One region of the Niastella sp. sgz303648 genome, then DNA from elsewhere that is predicted to be linked to it. Evidence: riboswitches for the same ligand, from Rfam matches in the RefSeq annotation. Region 1 holds a riboswitch; each other region holds the start of a gene.
The links. Region 1 has a riboswitch for cobalamin ahead of AC59IL_RS26270 (TonB-dependent receptor plug domain-containing protein). Riboswitches for the same ligand answer to the same signal wherever they lie in the genome.
Positions count from the first base shown of each region.

Region 2: it holds a riboswitch for cobalamin, as region 1 does, so the genes downstream of both, AC59IL_RS29480 (ABC transporter substrate-binding protein) here and AC59IL_RS26270 (TonB-dependent receptor plug domain-containing protein) in region 1, are expected to answer to the same signal.
Region 3: it holds a riboswitch for cobalamin, as region 1 does, so the genes downstream of both, AC59IL_RS21000 (ribonucleoside-diphosphate reductase small subunit) here and AC59IL_RS26270 (TonB-dependent receptor plug domain-containing protein) in region 1, are expected to answer to the same signal.
Region 4: it holds a riboswitch for cobalamin, as region 1 does, so the genes downstream of both, metE (5-methyltetrahydropteroyltriglutamate--homocysteine S-methyltransferase) here and AC59IL_RS26270 (TonB-dependent receptor plug domain-containing protein) in region 1, are expected to answer to the same signal.

Region 1 is NZ_JCAPSW010000010.1:122,547-128,419, forward strand. Features, by position in the region: gene AC59IL_RS26265 (TonB-dependent receptor family protein) at 1-1,185, shown strand, start outside; cobalamin riboswitch at 1,331-1,624, shown strand; gene AC59IL_RS26270 (TonB-dependent receptor plug domain-containing protein) at 1,746-3,680, shown strand; gene AC59IL_RS26275 (DUF6580 family putative transport protein) at 3,777-4,364, shown strand; gene AC59IL_RS26280 (ABC transporter substrate-binding protein) at 4,497-5,435, shown strand; gene AC59IL_RS26285 (cysteine-rich CWC family protein) at 5,428-5,652, shown strand; gene AC59IL_RS26290 (bifunctional adenosylcobinamide kinase/adenosylcobinamide-phosphate guanylyltransferase) at 5,639-5,873, shown strand, end outside.
Region 2 is NZ_JCAPSW010000013.1:122,220-128,092, forward strand. Features, by position in the region: gene AC59IL_RS29465 (cob(I)yrinic acid a,c-diamide adenosyltransferase) at 1-543, opposite strand, end outside; gene AC59IL_RS29470 (ABC transporter ATP-binding protein) at 562-1,575, opposite strand; gene AC59IL_RS29475 (iron chelate uptake ABC transporter family permease subunit) at 1,575-2,651, opposite strand; gene AC59IL_RS29480 (ABC transporter substrate-binding protein) at 2,651-3,868, opposite strand; cobalamin riboswitch at 3,902-4,094, opposite strand; gene AC59IL_RS29485 (AAA family ATPase) at 4,192-4,779, opposite strand; gene cbiB (adenosylcobinamide-phosphate synthase CbiB) at 4,787-5,728, opposite strand; gene AC59IL_RS29495 (pyridoxal phosphate-dependent aminotransferase) at 5,707-5,873, opposite strand, start outside.
Region 3 is NZ_JCAPSW010000007.1:133,664-139,536, forward strand. Features, by position in the region: gene AC59IL_RS20995 (ribonucleoside-diphosphate reductase subunit alpha) at 1-384, opposite strand, end outside; gene AC59IL_RS21000 (ribonucleoside-diphosphate reductase small subunit) at 490-1,461, opposite strand; cobalamin riboswitch at 1,580-1,808, opposite strand; gene AC59IL_RS21005 (class I SAM-dependent methyltransferase) at 2,063-2,680, shown strand; gene AC59IL_RS21010 (carboxypeptidase M32) at 2,777-4,285, shown strand; gene AC59IL_RS21015 (hypothetical protein) at 4,313-4,732, shown strand; gene AC59IL_RS21020 (PKD domain-containing protein) at 5,228-5,873, shown strand, end outside.
Region 4 is NZ_JCAPSW010000007.1:126,855-132,727, forward strand. Features, by position in the region: gene AC59IL_RS20980 (hypothetical protein) at 1-1,513, opposite strand, end outside; gene AC59IL_RS20985 (acyl-CoA thioesterase) at 1,627-2,010, opposite strand; gene metE (5-methyltetrahydropteroyltriglutamate--homocysteine S-methyltransferase) at 2,091-4,412, opposite strand; cobalamin riboswitch at 4,558-4,706, opposite strand; gene AC59IL_RS20995 (ribonucleoside-diphosphate reductase subunit alpha) at 4,821-5,873, opposite strand, start outside.

The DNA.
Region 1 (5,873 bases):
GAATTTCAAAACAGCACGGTGGTGTATGGCGCTTTTTCGAACATAAAAAATCCAACATTTCTTAATTATGAAAGAAGAAGCGAACCGCATTTTGGCGGCCGTACGATGTTTACGTGGCAAAAGCAAATACAACAAACCAGTCTGCAACTATCATTCGGCGGCGAAGGCCAGCGCGGTTTTTTCAATACCAAAACGTTTCGCAATGTAGCCGGCAACCCCGACACAGTACGAACAGATGATGATATCAACAATTACATTTATTCGGGTTTTGTACAAACCGATATCCGTTTTACCGGCGACTGGGCCATCAGCGCAGGCGTAAGCATCAATAAATCTTCAATAACTATAACACGACTTACCGGGCGGCCAAAGGCTACTTTAAAATCCACCTTTAACAGTGAATGGGCGCCAAGAATTGCCATTTCAAAAAAGGTGTTACCCGGCACCTTGTTATATGCCAGTGTATCGAGAGGATTTTCGCCACCCACCACTGCAGAAATTTTACCATCAACTTCAATCATCAATACAAGCCTGCAGGCCGAACATGGTTTGAATTATGAAGCAGGCATTAAAAGCAGCTGGTTACAGCAACGCTTATACGTAGAAGTAAATGCTTTTTATTACCAGCTTAAAAATGCCATCGCACGACGGAACGACAGCACCGGAGCAGACTATTTCATAAATGCAGGAAGCACCCGTCAGCGCGGTATTGAATCGCAGGCTTATTACCAGTTGTTACCTAAAGGCAATGGCTTTTTAACCAGCGCACGTATCTGGATCAGTCATACCTGGAACAAATTCCGTTACCAAGATTTTAAAGTGGTAAGTACCGATTTCTCAGGTAACAAGCTGCCTAGTGTTGCTGCCAATATTGTATCGGCCGGTATTGATTTCGCTACGCGGCCCGGCTGGTACACCAACATAACATGGTTTTACAGCGACCCGGTTGCATTGAATGATGCCAATACAGATGTTGCATCATCGTACAACCTCGTGGGCGCCCGTACCGGCTGGCGCACCTCATTTGGCAAAAAAGTAATGATGGATGTGTTTGCAGGGGTAGATAATTTATTTGATGTTACCTATAGTTTGGGTAACGATATCAACGCTGCCGGAGGTCGTTACTACAATGCGGCGGCTGGTGTTAATTATTATGCAGGTGTAGCGTTTCAGTTTAAGTATTAACAGGCTTCATAACAAACAATTGATCTTTATGCATTCAAAGATCAATTGTTTGTATTATAAGGTGTTGCAATGGCTTTAGATATACCGCTCCGCTTTTCCACAGCAGCTTTAAAAAAAATATATTGGAATAAGCCCCCCACCCCCCTATTTTTGCCGCGTGATTGGTTTCTGCCGGCGTAATGTGTCGGGAGAATGAAAAGGGAAACCGGTGTAAGTCCGGTGCTATCCCCGTAGCTGTAAGTTCCTTAACAGTTCTAAGTTTTAAGTTTTAGGTTCTAAGTTAGTTCCTGAGTTTCAAAGTCAGCGAACATAGAACTGAGAACACAGAAATAAGAACTGTTCAGTTCAATCTTTATACCACTGTCGAATAAATTAGCAAAGATGGGAAGGTATTGAACTGCGAACAAGCCAGAAGACCTGCCAGTTGCAATTATTACATCAACGAGCTTTCGGGTGAAAAGCCGGGATGAAATTCGTCTTAACCGCGGAAGACCATTTCATTTCTGTTCGTATTTCATTTTTCCGAAGGTTCATAGTTACATCAAAACTAAACTATGACCATGTTTAAAAAGTTACTCGCAGTATCTTCTCTGGCGCTGAGCCTTGATTCATTTGCACAGGACTCTACATCTTCTTCTTCAAAACAATTAGATGAAGTAATTGTAACAGCCAATAAGCTGGCCCAAAAACAATCTACTACCGGTAAAGTCATTACGGTTATTTCGAAAGAACAAATCGAAAAAAGCAGCGGTCGCACCGTTGGGCAATTATTAAACGAGCAGGCTGGCATTACCATTAATGGCGCCTTAAACAATATTGGAACCAATCAGTCGGTTTACATGCGGGGCGCTGCATCGGGCCGCACATTGATCTTACTGGATGGTATTCCGGTTTATGACCCGTCTCTTTCAGGCAATGAATTTGATCTGAACCTTCTTTCGCTGAATGATATAGAACGGATAGAAGTTTGCCGGGGCGCACAATCTACATTATACGGCAGCGATGCAGTAGCAGGCGTAATCAATATTATAACTGTTAAGCAAAACATTGCCAAACCTGTAAATGCCAAAGCAAGTATCGGCGCCGGTAGTTTTGGCACTTTCAGGGGTAATGTTCAGTTTTTTGGCAAAGCCGATAAGCTAACCTATAGCGCCCGTTATTCAAAAGTGAAATCAAATGGATTTTCAACAGCATACGATAGCACGCATAATCAAAACTTCGATAAAGACGGTTTTAACAGCGATGTAGCCGCTGCCTCTTTGCAATACCAGGCTACACCTGAACTTTCGATAAGAAGCTTTATTCAATATAGCCATAACAAAACAGATCTCGATTACGGAGGTTATAAAGATGACAGGGATTATGTATTGAAAAATAAAAGTCTGATGACCGGCGCCGGCTTCACTTATCGCAGGAACGGGGTAAGTATAACAGGTAATTATCAATACTCAGATGTTACCCGGAATTTTGTAAATGATAGTACTGATGCCGTTTATACAAAATACTTTTCGAACGACAACTATGGCAAGGCTCAATATGTTGAAGCATATGCCAATATTAATTTAGGTAAAGGTTTCAGCTGGCTGCAGGGAGCCGATTACCGGTTCAGCAGCATGAACAGCCAATCGCTTTCCATAAGCGTATTCGGACCATATCCTGATAAAATCAACGATACATCGCATAGCCAGGCTTCGATGTTTGCTTCGCTGTTTTATAATGCACCCAACGAAAAGCTGAATATCGAACTTGGTGGCCGTATGAACGTGCATTCACGCTACGGCAGTAACTATACCTATACTTTCAATCCTTCGTACAATTTCAGCGACCATTTCAGGGTATTCGGAAGTGTGGCTACTGCATTTAAAGCACCCTCATTATATCAACTCTTTTCAGCTTATGGCGATCCTAATCTGAAACCAGAAACTTCAACCAACTATGAACTGGGTGCACAGGCAAAGAATGAATTGGTTTCAGGCCGCGTGGTTTATTTTCAACGCCGTATTAAAACCGGTATCGACTTCGATTACATAAACTACAAATATTTCAACGCTGCCAAACAAACGGTAAAGGGTTTTGAATTTGAAGCAACGGCAAAACCGGTGTATCACCTTACACTTACAGTAAATTACACCTACCTTGATTCAAAAGACGACATACAAAGCCGTGAAACATTTAAGGATACTACCTATCATTATTTGCTCAGAAGGCCCAAACATAACCTGAACGTTACTGCAGGTTATCAGATAAACAGTAAATTTTATGTAAGTGCTTCAGGCAAATATGTAAGCAAACGATATGATGTTGGCGGGTACATGACTAAAGATTTGGCATTGAGCGATTACTTTATAGTGAATGCTTATGCAGAATATAAATTCGTTAAATTTTTAAAAGTATTTGCAGATGCACAGAATGTTACCGACCGTAAATTTTTCGATGTAAATGGATACAATTCAATTCCATTTATGTTTAACGGAGGCATCATCTTAAACCTGTAAATTATAACAGGCAGGGAGTAGTTATTTCAACTGCCTCCTGCCTTCATTTAAACAGCGGTAAAATTCTTTAACTTAGAATAGTAAAACGTATAAACCATGTCACTAAAACAAATCAACCCGCGAACAGCTGTGCTGCTGCTTTTCATTGTAGTGGTTGCCGCCCTGAGGCTGGCTTCCTTTTCCGACTGGGGTCCGTTAACGGTATTTACCCCTATTGGCGCAATGGCGTTATTCGGGGGTGCGTATTTCAGGGGTAATGTAAAACCATTCGCTTTTCCATTGCTAACCTTGTTCATCAGTGACGTGATTTTGTCGTTTACCATTTTATCGCAATCGCCATACAGGAGCGGCTTGTTGTACACCGGCTGGTTCTGGACTTATGGAGCCTTTGCCCTGATGACCATTGCAGGTAAGCTGATCATAAAAGAGGTTACCATAAAAAACATTGTTACTGCAACTGTAGTTGCCACGCTCATTCACTGGCTGGTAAGCGATATCGGAGGATGCCTGGCTGAAAATCAATTTTCATTCACCTTGTACACTCAACGTTTGATCACTGCCATTCCTTATGAATGGCGTTTCTTAGGCGGTACTGCTATTTACAGCGCCATTATGTTTGGCCTGTTCGAATGGCTGCAACATAAATATGTTTCACTAAATCCGACAGTGAGTTCAACACTTTAAGCTGTTACCGGTTACCAGTTGCCGGGAGCCGGGAAAACCGGAAACCAGTAACTGGTAACAAATAACCGGTAATCGTGTAACCTGTACCTTGACCCTTGCGCTTTATTGCTTCACTTCTTAATTCTACACGCCATGACTGTTTGCTCATTTCTACCCGCTGCCACACAAATGATTTACGACATGGGTCTGCAACAACAGTTACAGGGTATTACATTTGAATGCCCCTCACCCGCCCTGGCCGAAAAACAAAAAGTGGTGCGTTGTGTGCTTGAAGGCAATCATTACAGCAGCGAGGAAATAGATAGAATTTTTTCGGCATCGAAAGCACAGGGAAAAAGTTTGTATTATGTAGATGAAAACCTGTTAAAAGCAATTGCGCCCGATATCATTTTTACGCAGGATGTATGTGAAGTATGTCAGATAGATACAGCCTGCACGTCGGCGGCGGTGGCCAAACTCGACAAGCAACCACAACTGATTGCTCTTACCCCCAATACCCTGCACCACGTTTTTAATACCGCTGTTACCATTGCAGCCGCAATGGGTCATGAAGAAGCGGCTTATCATTATCTCGCTACCTTACAAAAAAGGATCGATCATATTATTGACGGATTGCGATTACATAAAGCACCGCCAAAACGAGTAATGATCATGGAGTGGATTGCCCCGATTTACAATTGCGGCCACTGGATACCCTATCAGATCGCTTATGCAGGCGGAATCGACATGTTATCGAACCCCGGTGGCGACAGCATTGTTACACCGTGGGAGAAAATCGTGAAATATGATCCTGAAGTGCTGGTGATCGCTCCCTGCGGATTTACCATTAACAGAACAGCCGAAGAAATTCATTTGCTTACGCAGAAAAAAGAATGGAACGATATTACAGCTGTTAAAAACAAATCGGTATTTATGGCCGATTACGATTTGTTTACCCAACCGAGCGCCGGCACATTAACAGATGGCATTGAATTGCTGGCGGCATTATTTAACCCCAATCTTTTTAAAGTTCCTGTACACCTGCAACATAAATTCAAACCGCTTTTTCAACCAGTTGCCGCCTATGTGTAAGCACGAACAAAAAATCTGTCCGCGTTGCCACACACCTTTTGAATGCAAGGTTGGTGATGTTTCGCATTGCCAGTGTTATGGCATTGGGCTTACTGACGAAGAAAAAACATTTTTGGAAGAACGCTATTCCGATTGCCTCTGCCGCAATTGTTTGCTTGAACTGAAACAACGGTATACCTTATTTAAAGAAAAATATTTTTCCAATGGATCAAGATAGAGGCCTCGCCCCAACCCCCTCCGGTGGAGGGGGAGCAAGCCCCGGAATTATTTTCATCACTGGAGGCGCACGCAGCGGCAAAAGCCGTTACGCCCAGCAACTGGCGTTGGAGTTAAGCGGGTCGCCTGTTTACCTTGCCACAGCCCGGCACTGGGACGATGATTTTGAAAAGCGTATTCAACGCCACCAATCAGAAAGAGACCAACGCTGGACATCCATTG
Region 2 (5,873 bases), on a different contig from region 1:
TTGCCACTTTTCTTCGGCTACGCCTGCCTTGTCCATTTCGGCTCTGGCGAGGGTAAAGAAAAGATCTGAAAGGCGATTGATATAAGCCGGAATGGCCTCATGTATTTCATCTTCTTTCATTAGCGTTACCAGCGTGCGTTCGCCCCGGCGCATTTGGGTTCGAACTACATGGCAAAGGGCCGAAATTTCATTGCCGCCGGGTAATAAAAAGTAGTCAGAAGGGGAGGTCATGGCATTTTCTAATGCATCGATCCATGCTTCGCAAAAGGCCGCACCGTCTGTTGGCATGGGATTAGTGTTTACTTTTTTGGTATCGGAAGGCCGGGCCAGGTGCGACATCATATCCATCATGTCTTTTTGTATTTTGTGCAAATTGGCCTGCCATTCATGTTCATTGCCGAGCTTCGTACGCAACAGCCCGATGGTTGAATTTGCTTCATCGAGCGTGCCGATACACTCTACCCGTATATCATCCTTGTACACCCGCTTGCCGCCAAATAATCCTGTTGTGCCTTTGTCGCCTTTTTTGGTATAGATTTTCATTATGCTGATTGTATCTGATTATTTATTTGAAACGCCGTAGTGGTTGCGCACCGAATGCAGTAAACCGGCTATGGAGCTATGCGTTTCATTTTTATACATCCATTGCACAGTATTTCCTTCCCCTATGATGTGAATACTTTCTTCGGCATGGGCTGCAACTTCAAATCCTTCGCGCAGCAAGGCCCTTTTTGTCCAGAACAGCGAGGCGCCTTCGCCTTCAACCCGTATTGATTTTCCATTGCTGTTGTGAATGATAAATGTGCCGCTGCTTTTATCGAACGCAAAGCCTTCTTTATAAAAGGCGGCTTCAAATGCGCCATTTAGTACTATGTCTTCGGGTGCGCCTTTCGTTAATGCGCCATCATTATGCAGCAGCCATACTTCGTCGGCAGTTTGCAGGGCAAGGTCAAGGTCGTGGGTCGATAGCAAAATGCCTTTGCCGGTTGTTTTTGCCAGCTGGTGCAGCAGGCGCATGAGCGAAATGCGGTTGGGCAGGTCAAGATGTGCTGTTGGTTCATCAAGTATAATAACCGGCGTATCCTGTACCAGTGCTCTTGCCAGCATTACTTTCTGTGATTCGCCATCACTCAACTCGCTTAGTTTTCTGTTGGCAAAAGAAGTGGTATCTGTTATCTGCATCGCCCATTGCACTATTTTCCTGTCTTCGGGTTGCATGGTGCCTAACCAGTTGGTATAAGGAAATCGGCCTAACGCAATAACTGAATAAACTTTCAGGTTACCGGCCTGCACGTTGCCCGTGAGCACCATACTCAAACGTGTTGCTCTTTCTTTCGGCTTTAGCTTTGTAATATTTTTACCAATTGTTTCCACTGTTCCCGACAACAGGGGTTGTAAACCGGCGAGGGTGCGGATGAGTGTTGATTTACCGGCGCCGTTGGGTCCCAGCAGGCAAATCATTTGTCCGGGATGCATTTCCAGCTCCAGCTGTGATGCAATGATCTTTTCTTCTTTACCTTTTTTATATCCGATGGATAAACCGCTTGCTTTCAATAAAGGCGCTGTGTTATTCATCAGAAAGAATTTTTTAAATTATTCCGGCTCATAATGATCCAGATGACTACCGGCGAACCCACCAGTGCCGTAATAACATTAATAGGCAATACGGTGTTGCTGCCCGGCAACTGAGCAATGATATCGCACAACAGCATTAGCGAGGTGCCCATCAAACAGCAGGCAGGCATAAGCATACGATGATCTGATGTGTTGAATAAGGAGCGCGCCAGGTGCGGAACTGCTATGCCAATAAAGCTGATAGGACCGCAAAAAGCGGTGATGCTGCCCGCCAGCAAACTGGTGCTACCGATTATCAGTAGCCGTGTTCTGTTTACCGTTAAACCCATGGTGCGGGCATAGTGCTCGCCCAGCAATAATGTATCCAGCACTTTTGAAGAGGCAAATGCGATCAGTAAACCTGTTGCTACTACAGCTGCCAGCAGGTAAAGCTGGCTGCCCGAAACGCCGCCGAGTGAACCGAATGTCCATATTAAATAATCCTTCACCTGCTCGGGTGCGCTGAAATATTGCCAGATACTGATAACGGAAAGGGTGATGTTGCCGATCATTACACCCACCACCAGCATAATAACATTATCTCTTATGCGGGCCGAAATGGCTATGATGATAAACATGATAAAAGCTGCTCCTAATGAAGCCGCCAGCAGAATCAGCCAGCTTCCCGAAATGCCCAGCTCTTTAATGGCATATATAGTGGTAATGCTGCCTGCTGATAACATCACAAGCGCTACGCCCAAACCGGCACCTGCCGTAACGCCCAAAATCGAAGGACTTGCCAGTGGATTGCGGAAAAGCGTTTGCATCTGTAAGCCACTCACAGGTAACCCGCAGCCTACGATAACGGCTGTAATTGCCTTGGGTATTCTGATTTGCTCAACAATATATATCCATGCTTCGTTGCTGGCTTTGCCCGATACAATAATATCCAGCACTGCACGTAACGGAATTGATACCGAGCCGAAGGCTATATCTGTTATAAACACGATCAGCAACAGAAAAAACAATGCAGCCAGCTTCGTGAATGAAGCCGCCCATTGGTATTTTCGGGTAGCGGAATAGGAGGCTACGGTCATTATTGTAATTGTTGGTAATAAAACAGTTGGTGATCCGGTAATAATTCAGGATGAAGAATTTTAACCAGGTCGGCGAGGATCAGGCTCGGATTAACGGCGCCTGATTCCCAGTAATCATTGGCGCCTATGTCGTTTATGCGCCTGTTGTTGTTAAACAGCGTTCCTTTCCGATATGAATTGAACTGAGTATAACGTTGATCAGCGGCTGCAATTTCTTCTTTTGTTTTGGCATTGTTCATGTTCAGCCAAAAATCGGCCTTCAGTGCAATAGGGGCCACTGCTTCAAAGTTAAGCGCCAGACTGCCGGTACCTGTTACATTCGCCCAATGATATGATGCACCGGCATCTTTTAAAAATTGTGTCATATAGCTGTCTCCATCAGGAACATACCAGGTTCCTTTAAAAGGCATTCCAACCACTACTTCAGGCTTGTTTGTTACATTTGAAGCCAGCTCTTTTAAGCGGTTGTATTCCTTTTCCATGGCGCCAAATTTCGGGTTCACTACTTCTTCTTTATTCAACAGGGCTGCCATAAGCTTCACCCATTCTGACCGTCCTAACGGGTCGGTTTCGAGCCATTCGGCGTTCATCATCACAGGAATACCGGCGCCGGTGAGGGGCTGGTAGCGTGCGAATGGCGCGTCGGGGCTGCCCATCGTCATTAACAGATCGGGTTTCATGGAAATGATCAACTCATTATTCATGGCGCTGCCATTGCCCACTTCAACTATTTTACCTGATGCCAGATTTTTGCGCACTATGGGCGAAGTAACATATTTTGATTCGGCAAGTCCGATTATTACATCGGCAGCCCCGGCAAAATCGGCCAGCCCTACGTGCATGGAAGAAGTTACCATCAGCTTTTGTACGGGTATCTGTATCACCTGTGCGCCGGGATAACCACCAGGAGCAGGTTTTCCTCTTTGTACCAATACATATTGCAGGGTATCGGTTTTATTTGAAAAACGGTTTACAATTTTTACCAGCTTGTAGTTTTCGAAATATTCTATCGTAAATCCTTTGGAATACAGTAGCCTGGTTTTTGCGGCCACCGGTTTTTCAGCAGTTGAATGAGACGATGGTTTGGTTGCCTGTTTACAGGAAGCCATCCATAAAAACAAAATACAAATGCGGTAAATACTACGTGAACGTAAACCGGTAATGCGGGGCAGAAAAAATTGCTTTCTGCAGTTGAGAAGATGCCTGCTATTTTTCATGATTGCTCTTTGCCTTTCTTCCGAAAGCGGTGAGTGAATTTTATTATCAAGGCAGGTCTTCTGACTTCCTCAAACCCTGGCTTCCTTCCCATCCGTCAGTTGGCGGACAGTGGAGTTGAATGGCCGGTTCTTTATTAAGAGGTTACAGCAGCGGAGACTGTTCCGGACTTACACCGGATTCCCTTTTAAAGCAGCAAATGCGGCTACCTTTGCCGGCGAAAGTAGGAATTATTTTGGGGATATGTGATTTTCTCTTTTTACTACTTAAGAGGGCGCCAGCGCCCTAAATGCAGCAGCGCTAAGAGAATTATCTCTTTCTACTCTTATAACCTCTTAGCTAAAAATGTGTCCCGCGAAGCGGGACTAAAGGTCTGTGTAATTGTTTCAACTACAAAGTTCATCCTGTTTTCAACGTTTGCAGGCTGCACCTCTATCAGCGTAAAACCTAATGCCTCATAGGTTTCTCTGATAGAAGTATACAACTGAACAGCTTCGTCAAATGTTTGCCATCGCTCGGCATCATTTACATAGATGCCCTTCCAGGGTGGTAAAATAAAAACGGTCTGATGGTAAGGATGCTGCTGTAAGGCAGAGTAATAACGATCATCAACAGCAAGTGCGGCTGCTTTCAGGTAAGCAATAATATCGGGGATGCCCCGGTCGAAAAAAGTTGCACCCGTACAGGGAGCCGTTTGCAAATATAAATTTGTCATTCGTTCCAGCACCTTTCCGGCAAAACCTGATAGATTGATCCATGGAAGGCAATCAGAGCCTTTGGCCACTTCTTCTGCAATTAACCGGCGTGATGCTTCTTCTGAACAATGATAACCTGCACTTTTCAATGCCTGCAACAAACTTGTTTTGCCGGCTCCGGGTCCGCCTGTGATGATATATTTTTCGGTGATGTGCAATGGCGCTTTATGTATATATTAAGTAAATAATCAGGGAAATGATCAGAACGGCAAATAAACAAACTTTATGATTGATACTGCTTACCCGCGCAATTTCATGATGCATCACCGTTCTGTCGTTTGTTCCGATATAAGGCTTTTCAACCCGCTTGCCGTGATATATGTTGGGTCCGCCAAAGCGTGTATCCATAATGCCTGCCAGCGCCGCTTCGGGATAACCTGAATTGGGACTTTTATGCTGGTTGCCATATTGAAAAATAAACAAAAAGCCGCGCCGGCTGCCGCTTACCAGCACCATCAGCAGGGCGGTGATACGGGCTGGAATAAAATTCACTACATCATCGAGCCGTGCAGCAAATTTTCCAAACAGTTCAAACCGTTCATTGCGATAACCGATCATCGAGTCAAGCGTATTGATCATTTTATAGGTCATCATACCGGGCACTCCGGCTATAGCATAATAAAACAAGGGAGCAATGATGCCGTCGCTTAAATTTTCCGACATGGTTTCCAGCACGGCTATGCGTATTTGCCGGGGTGTAAGCGCAGCAGTATCCCTTCCTACAATGCGGCTCAATTGTTTGCGTCCCGCTTCAATCCCCTGGGCATCCAGTGCATGAAAAACTTTTTTACCCTCTTCGATGAGGGTTTTATTGGCCAGTCCATAGTATACAAAAACAGCACTAAAAATCAGGTATAAAACCGGGTGCAGGTTCAGCAGCAACAATGATGAATATTGAAAGAAAAAAAATGTGGCGGCACATAAAGTAATCGTAAGCAGTGCTCCATTCCAAAACCGGTAGTTCTCTTTGTTCAACAGCTTTTCACCTTTACCAATGGTAGTGCCAAACAACCTGATGGGGTGGGGGAGTTGTTCAGGATCGCCCAACAACAGGTCGAGAAGATAGCCTGCAAGCAGCGGTAATATCAGGAGCAATGTTTTATCCATTCGTTTAATGCATCTGTTAATAATTCATTTTTTTCTTTTGTTAGGGTAGCAATGCGTATATGTTGTTTGCTCAATCCCCTGAAGTTCGATGCATCCCGTATCAGTAACCCGTGATGGGTCATCAGATATTCTTTCAACTGCTGCG
Region 3 (5,873 bases), on a different contig from region 1:
TTCGGCATTGGCTTCAATGATGTCCATTACATCGTCGGCCAGCAACGGCATTTTACGGCCTGTAGCTGAATCAGTATACTGATGCAGTTTACGCATGGTGGCCGAAAATGATTTTATGGTATTCTTATGCAGGTTGCTTACAGCAATGCGCGAAGCGAGCAACGCATAATCAGGATGCTTGGTGGTTAAAGAGGCCGCTGTTTCTGCAGCCAGGTTATCGAGCTCGGTAGTAGTAACACCATCATAAATACCTTCGATAACTTTCTTAGTTACTTCAATTACATCTACCAGCGAACTTAATCCATACGATAGTTTTTGAACACGTGCCGTGATTTTGTCGAACTTTACAGTTTCCTTCTTGCCATTTCTTTTAATTACGAACATAATCTAAAAAATTTCTGATTTATAGATTTTGAGAGCTCGGGATTTCTTTAACTGTGACTTTCTAATAAATCACAAAATCCCTAAATCCCAAAATCAGCAATAATTTTAAAAGTCTTCATCGAGCGAAAACTGTTGCGATTCTTTGGTTGTATTTACACCGGCTTTGCGGTAATCGCCCACACGTTTTTCGAAGAAGTTGGTTTTTCCCTGCAGCGAAATCATTTCCATAAAATCGAATGGGTTAACTGCATTGAACATTTTGGGATAACCTAATTCGCTCAGCCATCTGTCGGCCACAAATTCAATGTACTGTTGCATCAGCCGAGAGTTCATACCAATTAAATCAACCGGCAGCGCTTCGGTAATAAATTCCTTTTCAATGCGCACGGCATCACCAATGATCATATACACCTGTTCCTGCGTTAATTGATTTTTCAACATGCTGTACAATAAACAGGCGAACTCACAATGCAACCCTTCATCACGACTAATAAGTTCATTGCTGAAAGTAAGTCCCGGCATCAGTCCTCTTTTCTTTAACCAGAAAATTGAGCAAAAGCTGCCGCTGAAAAAGATGCCTTCCACAGCTGCAAATGCAACAAGGCGTTCGGCAAAATTTCCCTGCTCGATCCAGCGAAGCGCCCATTCGGCTTTTTTCTTAACAGCGGGCACTGTATCAATGGCATGAAACAGGCGATCTTTTTCGTTCGGATCTTTTATATAGGTATCTATCAGCAATGCATACGTTTCGGAATGGATGTTTTCCATCATGATCTGAAAACCATAAAAGCAACGGGCTTCGGGCAATTGCACTTCGCTCATAAAGTTCACTGCAAGGTTTTCATTTACGATGCCATCACTTGCTGCGAAAAATGCCAGTACGTGCGATATAAAATGACGCTCCCCATCATTAAGGCCGGCCCAGTCTTTCAGGTCGCCGCTTAAATCAATTTCTTCGGCAGTCCAAAAGCTTGCTTCATGCTTTTTATACGTTTCCCATATTTGCGGATATTTGATAGGCAGAATAACAAACCGGTCTTTGTTTTCTCTAAGCAACACTTCGTCTTCGTACTGCATAATAATATACTGATTTCAAGGTTAATAATGCGGTACAACAACAGACAGTAACTCCAATACCTCGCGTTAAAATAAAGCTGAAGCATCAATCAATTGCCTGTACCTTATCGGGAAGGTTCCAAACATACCTGAAACGGCAGGTCTCCTGGCTTGTTGAATTGCTGAACACCTTCCCATGGCGCCAAGGCGCCACAGTGGTTTTGAAGAATCAGCTATGTGAATGGGGAGTAGTAGGAGCCATTCACCCAACTTACAGTTGCCCGTCAGCCCGTGATTTGCACACGGTTCCCTTTTAAGCCTGCTAAATGGTATGATCATCAGCCGGCACCGCAACAAATTATTTGTAAGACCCGACAGCGAAAGTAACATGCCTGTGAAATAATCAACAATTGAGTTTTTCACAAGGTGTTGATAGTTTTATAAACAACTTTCAATGATTACTGCACCACCTTCTAACGGTATGCATAAAAGATAGATAAAGAACCGGTTACATGCAATAATATTTCCGGTGTTATAATAAAAACCAATGCGTGATTTTGGTCACGGTTTTTGGGTAATGTAGTATTTAACTTTATGACTGCTTTTGTGAAAAGAAATTACTATGTATCTATCATTGAAAGAGCATTGGGAACATGTGTATCGAACAAAAAACGAGCAGGAAGTAAGCTGGTATCAATTATATCCTGAAACAGCTATTCAGTTTTTAAACTTATTTCAGTTGCCGCATACCGCCCATATTATTGATATTGGCGGAGGCGACAGCCGCCTGGCAGAAGTTTTGCTCGAAAAAGGATATAAAAATATTTGGGTGCTTGACATCTCGGAACATGCTATTGAAAAAGCAAAAACCCGCATGGGCGAAAAAGCTTCGGCAATAAACTGGATAGTGAGCGATGTTACCAGCTTTCAACCACCTGTATTGTTCGATTTCTGGTACGACAGAGCGGCGTTTCATTTTTTAACCGAACCCGAAAAAATTGATCAATATATTAATGTAGCTGCATCAGCGGTAAGCCCCAATGGATATATGGTAATAGGAACATTTTCTGAACAAGGCCCCACAAAATGCAGCGGTCTTCCCGTTACACAATATTCCGATGTAACGCTTGCCAAACGCTTCGAACCGGCATTTGAAAAAATAAAGTGCATCTATCACGATCATACTACACCGTTTAATACGATACAGAATTTTGTGTTTTGCGGGTTAAGGCGGGTTTAAACAGGCCAGCTATAATACTCCGGCGTATCGCACTTTTGCCCGTTTGCCTCTTTTGACCGAATTTCGCCTCCTGTTATTACAACAAAACCCTCAGGCATGACAAATACAGCTGCAAAATCATTATATAGTGAATATGTAACAGCTATGAATACTATTGCCGATTTGCGATATGCAGCGGCCCTGTTGCAATGGGACCAGGAAACTTATCTGCCCCCCAAGGGAGCGCCTATACGCGGTCAGCAAATTGCCACCCTGTCTGAAATAGCCCATCGCCATTTCACCGATGAAAAGCTGGGAGCACAGTTGCAGGAACTGCTCGGCGGGAATCAATTAACAGCCGAAGAAAAAAGAAATGTAGAGCTTACCTGGCAAGACTATTCGAAACAAAAAAAGTTCCCTTCTTCCTTTGTTCGAACTATGGCCGAAGCAGTGAACAAAAGTTTTCACAGCTGGATAGAAGCCCGTAAAGCAAACGATTTTTCAATTTTCGCCAAAGACCTGGCACGCCTGATCGAACTGAAAAAGCAGGAAGCCGATATGCTGGGTTATGAACATCATCCGTACAATGCTTTGCTCGACGATCACGATAAAGGCGCTACCGTTCAATTGCTCGATGGCGTGTTCAATTCAATAAAAAAACCGTTAAAGGACATTCTTGATAAAATACAACAGCAGCCACCTGTCGATGACAGCTTTTTGCACCAACACTTCGATAAGGATAAACAATGGCAGTTTGGTTTGCAGGTTGTGAAAGAACTGGGATACGATATGCAGGCGGGCCGCCAGGATATTTCGGAACATCCGTTCACCGTTAACTTCAACAGCCAGGATGTGCGTATAACTACCCGAATCGACGAAAACGACCTGAGCAATATGGTTTGGAGTTGCATTCACGAAGCAGGCCATGCCCTGTATGAACAAGGGCTACCGCTTAGTGAATACGGATTGCCCCTTGGCGAGCCGGCATCCTATACTATTCATGAATCGCAGTCGCGCTTATGGGAAAACCATGTTGGCCGCAGCCTTGCCTTTTGTGAACGCTGGCTGCCGGTGCTGCAGCAGTATTTTCCACAGCAACTGGGCAACGTATCAGCAGATCAGTTTTACAAAGGCATTAATAAAGTACAACCCTCGCTTATACGTACCGAGGCCGATGAATTAACCTATCATTTTCATATCATGATACGATATGAGCTTGAAAAGTCGTTGATAGAAGGCGCAATGCCCGTAAACGATATACCGGTTTACTGGAACGACCATTATAACCGGTTTTTAGGGGTAAAAGTGCCTAACGATAAACAGGGTTGCCTGCAGGATGTGCACTGGAGCCATGGAAGCTTTGGTTATTTCCCTACTTACAGCCTGGGCAGTTTTTATGCCGCCCAGTTTTATTCTTTTGCAAATCAGGCGATTCCGTCGCTTAACCGGCAAATTGAGCAGGGAAATACCGGCGATTTACTGCAATGGCTGCGTAATCAGGTACATATCAAAGGTCGCCGCTTTACCAGCGAGCAGCTTTGTAAAGAAGTATGCGCAGAAACCCTGAATATTGAATATTTTATTACTTATTTACTTGGTAAATACAGAGATATTTATAAATTTTAATATCTGAAACCAAGCCGTGGCCTGATTATGAAAAGAAGCTTACCTCTGATCGTTATGGGGTTTTTTACCCTTGTTATTGGCATGTCGTGCAAAAAAGCTCTTGAAAAGAAAGCACAGGACATGCTGATGGACGCTATTACCAATGGCGTTTGGATAGTGGAGCAGTATATTGAGGGATCCAATAATATTTCAAGTCAGTTTCTAAACTACACCTTCCAGTTTTATGAAAACGGTACCGTAACGGGTACCATAAATACCACCAGCACCAATGGTACCTGGTCGGGAAGTATTTCTGACTATACCATTACTTCCAACTTTCCTTCGGCCGAAGACCCGATTAAAAAGCTGAATGGTACGTGGAAAATAAAAGACAGTGACTATGACTTTGTGAAAGCCGAAATGACCACCGCATCGGGAACCAATACGTTGTACCTGCGTAAAAAATAACAAACAGAAATCACAATATCCCAACGACGCTTTTAGTTCTTTCGTAATTATAAAGTAACACGTACGGTTACAAAGTTGTAACGCCTCTTCCCTGATCATAACGCAACTTTATAACCAACCTCCATCCGACCTTAATATCTTATGTAATGCATCTGCGGTCCAGGTATCCGAAACCAATTAACGCATTGCCCAACAGCTGGTTAAGACCTGATCAACATGTTATGCATGATCTTAACAGGTAAGTTATGTGCTTTTAAACAAATATAATTTACCCCGGAATAAGGTTTGCATAACACTAATTCCGTGCGTGAGGAGTGGGCGTGCAACCTGTAAACCATAAAACATTAATTGCACTTGAGTAACCTGAAAGTATCACCTTGTGAAAGCAAATGGGAAAGTGACTGCTTCAACAAGGTTAAAAAACGAATGCTTGCCTGCAAATGGTTTTTTGTACCAGTAATATTGCTATTGGCATCCCAAACATATTCACAAACAATGGTGCCTGAATTTACGGCCAACCAAACCTCGGGCTGCGCGCCATTAACCGTAAGTTTCAGGGATTTAACAACAGGCGATCCCAAATTCTGGAACTGGGATTTTGGAAATGGGACCCTTGGCAATGTTCAAAACCCGGTAGTTAACTATTCTACCCCCGGCACTTATACGGTTAAACTGGTTGTACGCAATGCCGATGGCACCAATGGCATTACAAAAACCAATTACATTACTGTTTTCCCCTCACCCACGGCTGCCTTTTCGGCTAATATAACTATGGGGTGTGTACCCGTAAACATCCAGTTCACCGATAAAAGCACTTCCGCTGCGGGAAGCATTGTTTCGTGGTTATGGGACTTTGGCGATGGTACCACTTCTACTGCTCAAAATCCCCAAAAAACCTACTCAACGGTTGGATTTTATTCGGTTACCCTTACAGTTACCAGCAGTACAGGTTGTAAAAGCACTGCCAGTATTGGCAGATATATAAGAATTGTATCCGGCGTAAAACCCGAATTCGACAACAGCCAGGCGCCCACCTGCCGTGCTCCTTACGATATTAGCTTTACCAACCTGTCTTCAGGCCCCGGTAACATGACCTACCAATGGGATTTGGGTAATGGAACCACCTCAAACCAAATAAACC
Region 4 (5,873 bases), on a different contig from region 1:
AATCTTTGGATTCCAAAAAAACGTTCATCTGTGTATTTCTCGGCACCTGGCTGGGTAATAAACCGGTTAAAGTAGCACTAAGCGATAAATAATTGTCGCGCGGAAATTTAATCTGCGGCAGCTTACCGGCAGCCAGATCTTCCCATTTAAAACGGCGCCAGCCGTTAGTAAGCATTACCAGGTCGAGGTGCGACCGCACCGTATCATCGTTTCCGGTAAAATAATAATAGGGGTTATGAATATAGCCTCTGAGATCGCCGCTCAATAACAAATGCGAAACAATATTATCGGCATCAGGATCTGTTTTGCTTAATCCGGCGTCGGTGATGGCAATACTCAGGTTCGATTTCAAAGTATCGGGCACATCGATGACCACCACATTTTTACCTCGTCTTTCGGTATTTTTTATAGCCGGCACCAGACGGGTAGCAAAGAAATAATCTTCCTTGTTTACAAAGGTAATGCGCTCGGCCAGCGGCTTCCAGTCTGCATCGAACAGGGTCATTTGCAACATGCCTGTAGGAATGCCTTCGAGCGGTATTGATCCGCTTACCATAAAACTTTCACGCATATTGAGCCGGGCCTTATAAACCACCTGCTGATTGAAATAGCCCAGCAGGTACAGTGTTTTTAAATTGTCCTGCGCATCCATCGGCCTTTTTATAATAAAAGCCTGACGGCTGCCCGAAGGAGCGCATTGCATCACCACACCAACTGCCTTTGCTGCAGGCAAGGGCGTTTTATGCGTTTGCTTTTTTTCATCCTGCCATTCGGCATAATATGTTTTGCCGGGCTGCGGTTCAATAGCAAACCGGCCCATGCCATCGTGCACCGTACCGAAAGTTGCAACAGCCGCACCGCCTGCATCTTTGATGGTTCCTACAGCCGAAACCGGTAACCCGTAAGCATCGGTAACCTTTACGGCCACCTGCGATTCGAGCCCGGTTACCAGGTCGCCACCTTCAGGAAAAAAGCGAAGGTTAACTGTAGTGGCAGTAGTGGCAGCAGCAGCACCCTGGGTAGCAGGTTTTGCCCCGGTACCTTTCGAAGTTGTAGCAGCATCTGCAGTGGCAGCGGCTGATTTATTTAATATGCGAATGGTTTTGCTGAACAGGAAAGTGGTATCGAAGTTCAGCATCCAGGTGGTATAGGCGCGAAAGATTATTGTTGGATACGGAAGATTGGCCGGCAGATCGAAAGAACCTGCAGACGAAGCCTCATAAATGGGAAGCAACTTTTGCTGAATTACTTTGCCCGAAGGATCGAGCAGTTCGGCATAAAAGTTTTTACTGATGAGTGAAGGTATAATACCCGCAAACAAATAAGATTTGAACCAGATGGTTTCGCCGGTATTATAGGCTGGCTTATCGAACTGAACATATATTTTTTCCTGCGGATATTTTTCTCCGTACAGGTTTAACATAGAGTCGATTTGCTGTGCATGGCCGGCCTTTACTCCGGTAATCATTAATAACAAGGCAAACAGGAAGCGAAACATTTGGGTGCAATTCATGTCGGCAATATAACTTTTAACAAATTAATGGCTTTCGCAGCTTAAAATTGATAAATTTTTGTACATGAATTGTTAAAGAAAGGCGGATCTCCTGTTTTTTGCGTTTTCAGCACTTATAATATATCAACCGGCCGCTTATTGTCATCAATCGCCACCAGGGTAAATGTGCCGCTGATGGCTTTTTCCCGAACAAAAGAATACATTTCTTCAATATATATTTCAACCAGCACCTTTACACTTGTTTTACCGGTATGCACCACTTTACCGATCAGCTCAATGATAGTGCCGGCGGGAATAGGCCGTGTAAAATCAATTTTATCTGATGAAACAGTAACCATTCGTTTCCGGGCAAAGCGGGTGGCGGCAATAAAAGCCACTTCATCCATCAAAGCCATGGCGGTGCCGCCAAATAAGGTATCGTAATGATTGGTTGTATTGGGAAAAACAGCCTTGAATATTCTTGTTTCGGATTGTTGTATTTTTTGTTCAATAGTCATAATAGAAATAATGTTACAGGTTACCGGATGCCAGTTGCCGGGAACTGGTAACCGGCAACCGGTAACTATTTTTGAGATTACTAAATAGCCTGTGTTTCCTTCACACCCTCCCTTGCTTTTTGGGCAGCCTGTACCATATTCTTTAATGCAGCCATTGTTTCGGGCCAGCGACGGGTTTTTAATCCACAATCAGGATTTACCCATATGTTTTCTGCAGGCAGCAGCGTAGCGGCTTTCTGCAACAGATAGCTCATTTCTTCAACAGACGGCACGCGGGGCGAATGAATATCATATACACCGGGACCTATTTCGTTGGGGTATTTAAACCGTGCAAACGCTTCGAGCAATTCCATTTGCGAGCGGCTGGTTTCGATGGTGATCACATCTGCATCCATTTTTGCAATATGCTCCATTATGTCGTTAAACTCGCTATAACACATATGGGTATGTACCTGCGTTTCGTCGTGCACGCCGCTGGCTGCCAGGCGAAATGCTTTCACCGCCCAATCAAGATAAGCGGGGCCATCTTTTTTGCGCAGAGGCAATCCCTCGCGAATGGCGGGTTCGTCGATCTGTATGATCTGAATGCCTGCCTGTTCCAACGACACCACTTCATCGCGAATAGCCAGCGCAATCTGAAAAGCGGTTTGCCACCTCGGCTGATCGTCGCGCACAAACGACCATTGCAAAATAGTTACCGGACCCGTAAGCATACCCTTCATTAAGCGGCTGGTTTGCGATTGTGCAAAGCGGCTCCACCTTACCGTCATATCGTGCGGGCGGCTTACATCGCCTCCTATGATGGGCGGTTTTACACAACGGCTGCCATAGCTTTGCACCCATCCGTTTTGGGTGAACAAAAACCCATCGAGCTGCTCACCAAAATATTCAACCATATCATTGCGCTCAAACTCACCATGCACCAGTACATCCAACCCAATCTGTTCCTGAATGCGAATGGCATCTATGGTGGCGTTTTCAATGGCCGCTTCATATTGCTGCGTGGTAAGCTCTCCTTTTTTCAGTTTGGCTCTTAACTGGCGTATTACATCGGTTTGCGGAAATGAACCGATGGTTGTTGTTGGGAACATCGGCAACTGAAAGCGTTTGTGTTGTATTTTTTGCCGAAGGCCAAATTCGCTGGTACGTTTTGCATCAGCCTCTTTAATAGCAGTCACCCGTTGTTTTACGGCCTGTTTATGAATGCGTGTTGAGTTTTGGCGACCGGCAATAACCTGTTGATTAATAGCAAGCAATTCGCCATTGCCTTCAGCGATCTGGTTCAGTTCGTTTATTTCAATCAGCTTTTGTTTGGCAAATGCCATCCAGCTTTTGATTTCGGCATCTATAACATTTTCGCCATCGAGATCAACAGGTGTATGCAGCAATGAACACGACGACGACAGCATAACCCTTTCCCTGCCGATAGCAGCAACTGCTTTTTCGATCAGCGCTATTGATCTTTTGTAATCGTTCTTCCAGATATTACGGCCATCCACAACGCCTAACGATAAAGATAATTTAGGAGGAATAACCTGTAATACGTCATCAAGCTGCTGCGGCGCGCGCACCAGGTCAAGATGCAATGCGCAAACGGGAAGATTAACAGCTACGCTGGTATTCTCCTGCAGCCCTTCAAAATAAGTAGCTAACAGAATCTTGAGGTTCGTTTGCTTTCTGATTTCCTGATAGGCATATTGAAAAGCCTGTTGCTGTTTGGGTGTAAGGTCGGTTACCAGAAACGGCTCATCGAGCTGTACCCAAATGGCGCCTGCTTCTTCGAGCCGCTTTAAAACCTTTATATAAACGGGCAACAGTTGTTTTATGAGATCAATTCTATCGAATGGCTTATCAGAAGATTCTCCGGTTTGTTTTTCTTTACCCAATAATAAATAAGATACAGGCCCTATCAATACCGGTTTGGGTAAAATGCCTGTTACACGCCGGCATTCATTGAATTCATGAAACAGTTTATCGGATAATATCCTGAATTGCTGACCGGCCGTGAACTCAGGAACGATGTAATGATAATTGGTATCGAACCATTTTGTCATCTCCATGGCCGTTATATCGAGCCCATGTTGCTGATAACCCCTTGCCATGGCAAAACACAGGTCGATTTCAGCATTGTCTTTAACATCAGTTACCACCGGTGTGTACCTTGCAGGCACAGCGCCCAGCAATAACGACATATCGAGCACCTGATCGTAAAAGCTGAAGTCGTTACAGGGTATTAAATCAATACCCGATTGCTTTTGTAATAACCAGTTTTCTTCCCTGATCTTTTTTGCGGCAAGAAATAATTCGCTTCTGGTTGTGTTGCCTGCCCAATATTGCTCACAGGCTTTCTTTAACTGGCGTTGCGCCCCAATACGGGGGAACCCAGGAGTGTGTGTTAGCATACGCATAAACATTTAATTAAACATTAATGAATAGTATTAATGTCTTTACGTTTAATGAGTATGCTTTCGTGATAAAGTGTTAGAGAGAAACAGTGATGAATGGGGTGATATACTGTTCCTGACTGCTGCTTCAAACCGCGAAAGCATTCGTCTTAATTTGCAGGCAAGTATCTGGCTTCTCCCCACTCTGTGAGTCGGGAATTACAGTTGCGCGACAGCCCGTGAATTGCACACGGTTCCTTTTTAATAATCCACGTTGGTACAACGGGATTAACCTGAAAACAAAGTGTTAAAGTAAAGAACTGAAAGGCGAAGATAGGAAATAATGAATATAGAATGTAAAATGTCGAATATCGAAGTCTTTTACACTTCAACATTCGACATTTATTATTTGATATTCGATATTGCTTACGCTGAGCAGGTAACACAACCATCTTCCATGCTACAGGTTCCGCCGTTGAGCAATTCGCTCTCAACTGCTTCGGCCGATTTGGGAACCACAGGTTCCATCTGGCGACTGCCCTGCTTTTCAACTGTAAACTGAACCGCCTGCGAAGCAGCCTGTGTACGTAAATAATACATACCGGTTTTTAATCCTTTCTTCCAGGAATAGAAGTGCATGGAAGTTAATTTGGCTACGGTAGGACTATCAACAAATAAGTTCAATGATTGCGACTGACAAATATAGGCGCCGCGATCGGCAGCCATATCAATTAATGTACGTTGTTTTATTTCCCAAACGGTTTTGTACAACGCTTTGATATCGGCCGGAATTTCTTCTATATGTTGAATCGACCCGTTCGCTGCAATGATCTTGTTCTTCATGGTATCGTTCCACAAATTCAGTTGCACCAGATCTTTCAGCAGGTGTTTGTTTACGATAATGAACTCGCCGCTTAATACCCTGCGCACATAAATGTTTGAAGTGTAAGGTTCAAAACATTCATTGTTGCCCAATATCTGTGAAGTAGAAGCGGTAGGCATAGGCGCTACCAGCAGCGAATTACGAACGCCATGCTGCATAACTTCAGCTCTTAGTGTATCCCAGTCGTGGCGGTTCGAAGGCTGCACATTCCACAAATCGAACTGGAACTGCCCTTTCGACAATGGTGAACCGGCAAAGGTTTCATAAGCGCCCTGTTCTTTAGCCATGTCTTTACTGGCCGTCATGCCGGCAAAGTAAATGGTTTCGAAAATGTTTTGATTCAACATCTTCGCCAGGTCGCTTTCAAAAGGCAAACGCAATAAGATAAATACATCGGCCAGTCCCTGAACACCTAATCCAATAGGGCGGTGACGTAAATTCGAGCGCTTTGCTTCTTCTATCGGATAATAATTGTTATCGATAATACGGTTCAGATTGCGTGTTACCTGGTAAGTAACTTCATATAATTTATCGAAGTCGAATTTGTTTTCATTCACAAAACGCGGCAGGGCCAGTGAAGCCAGGTTACAAACAGC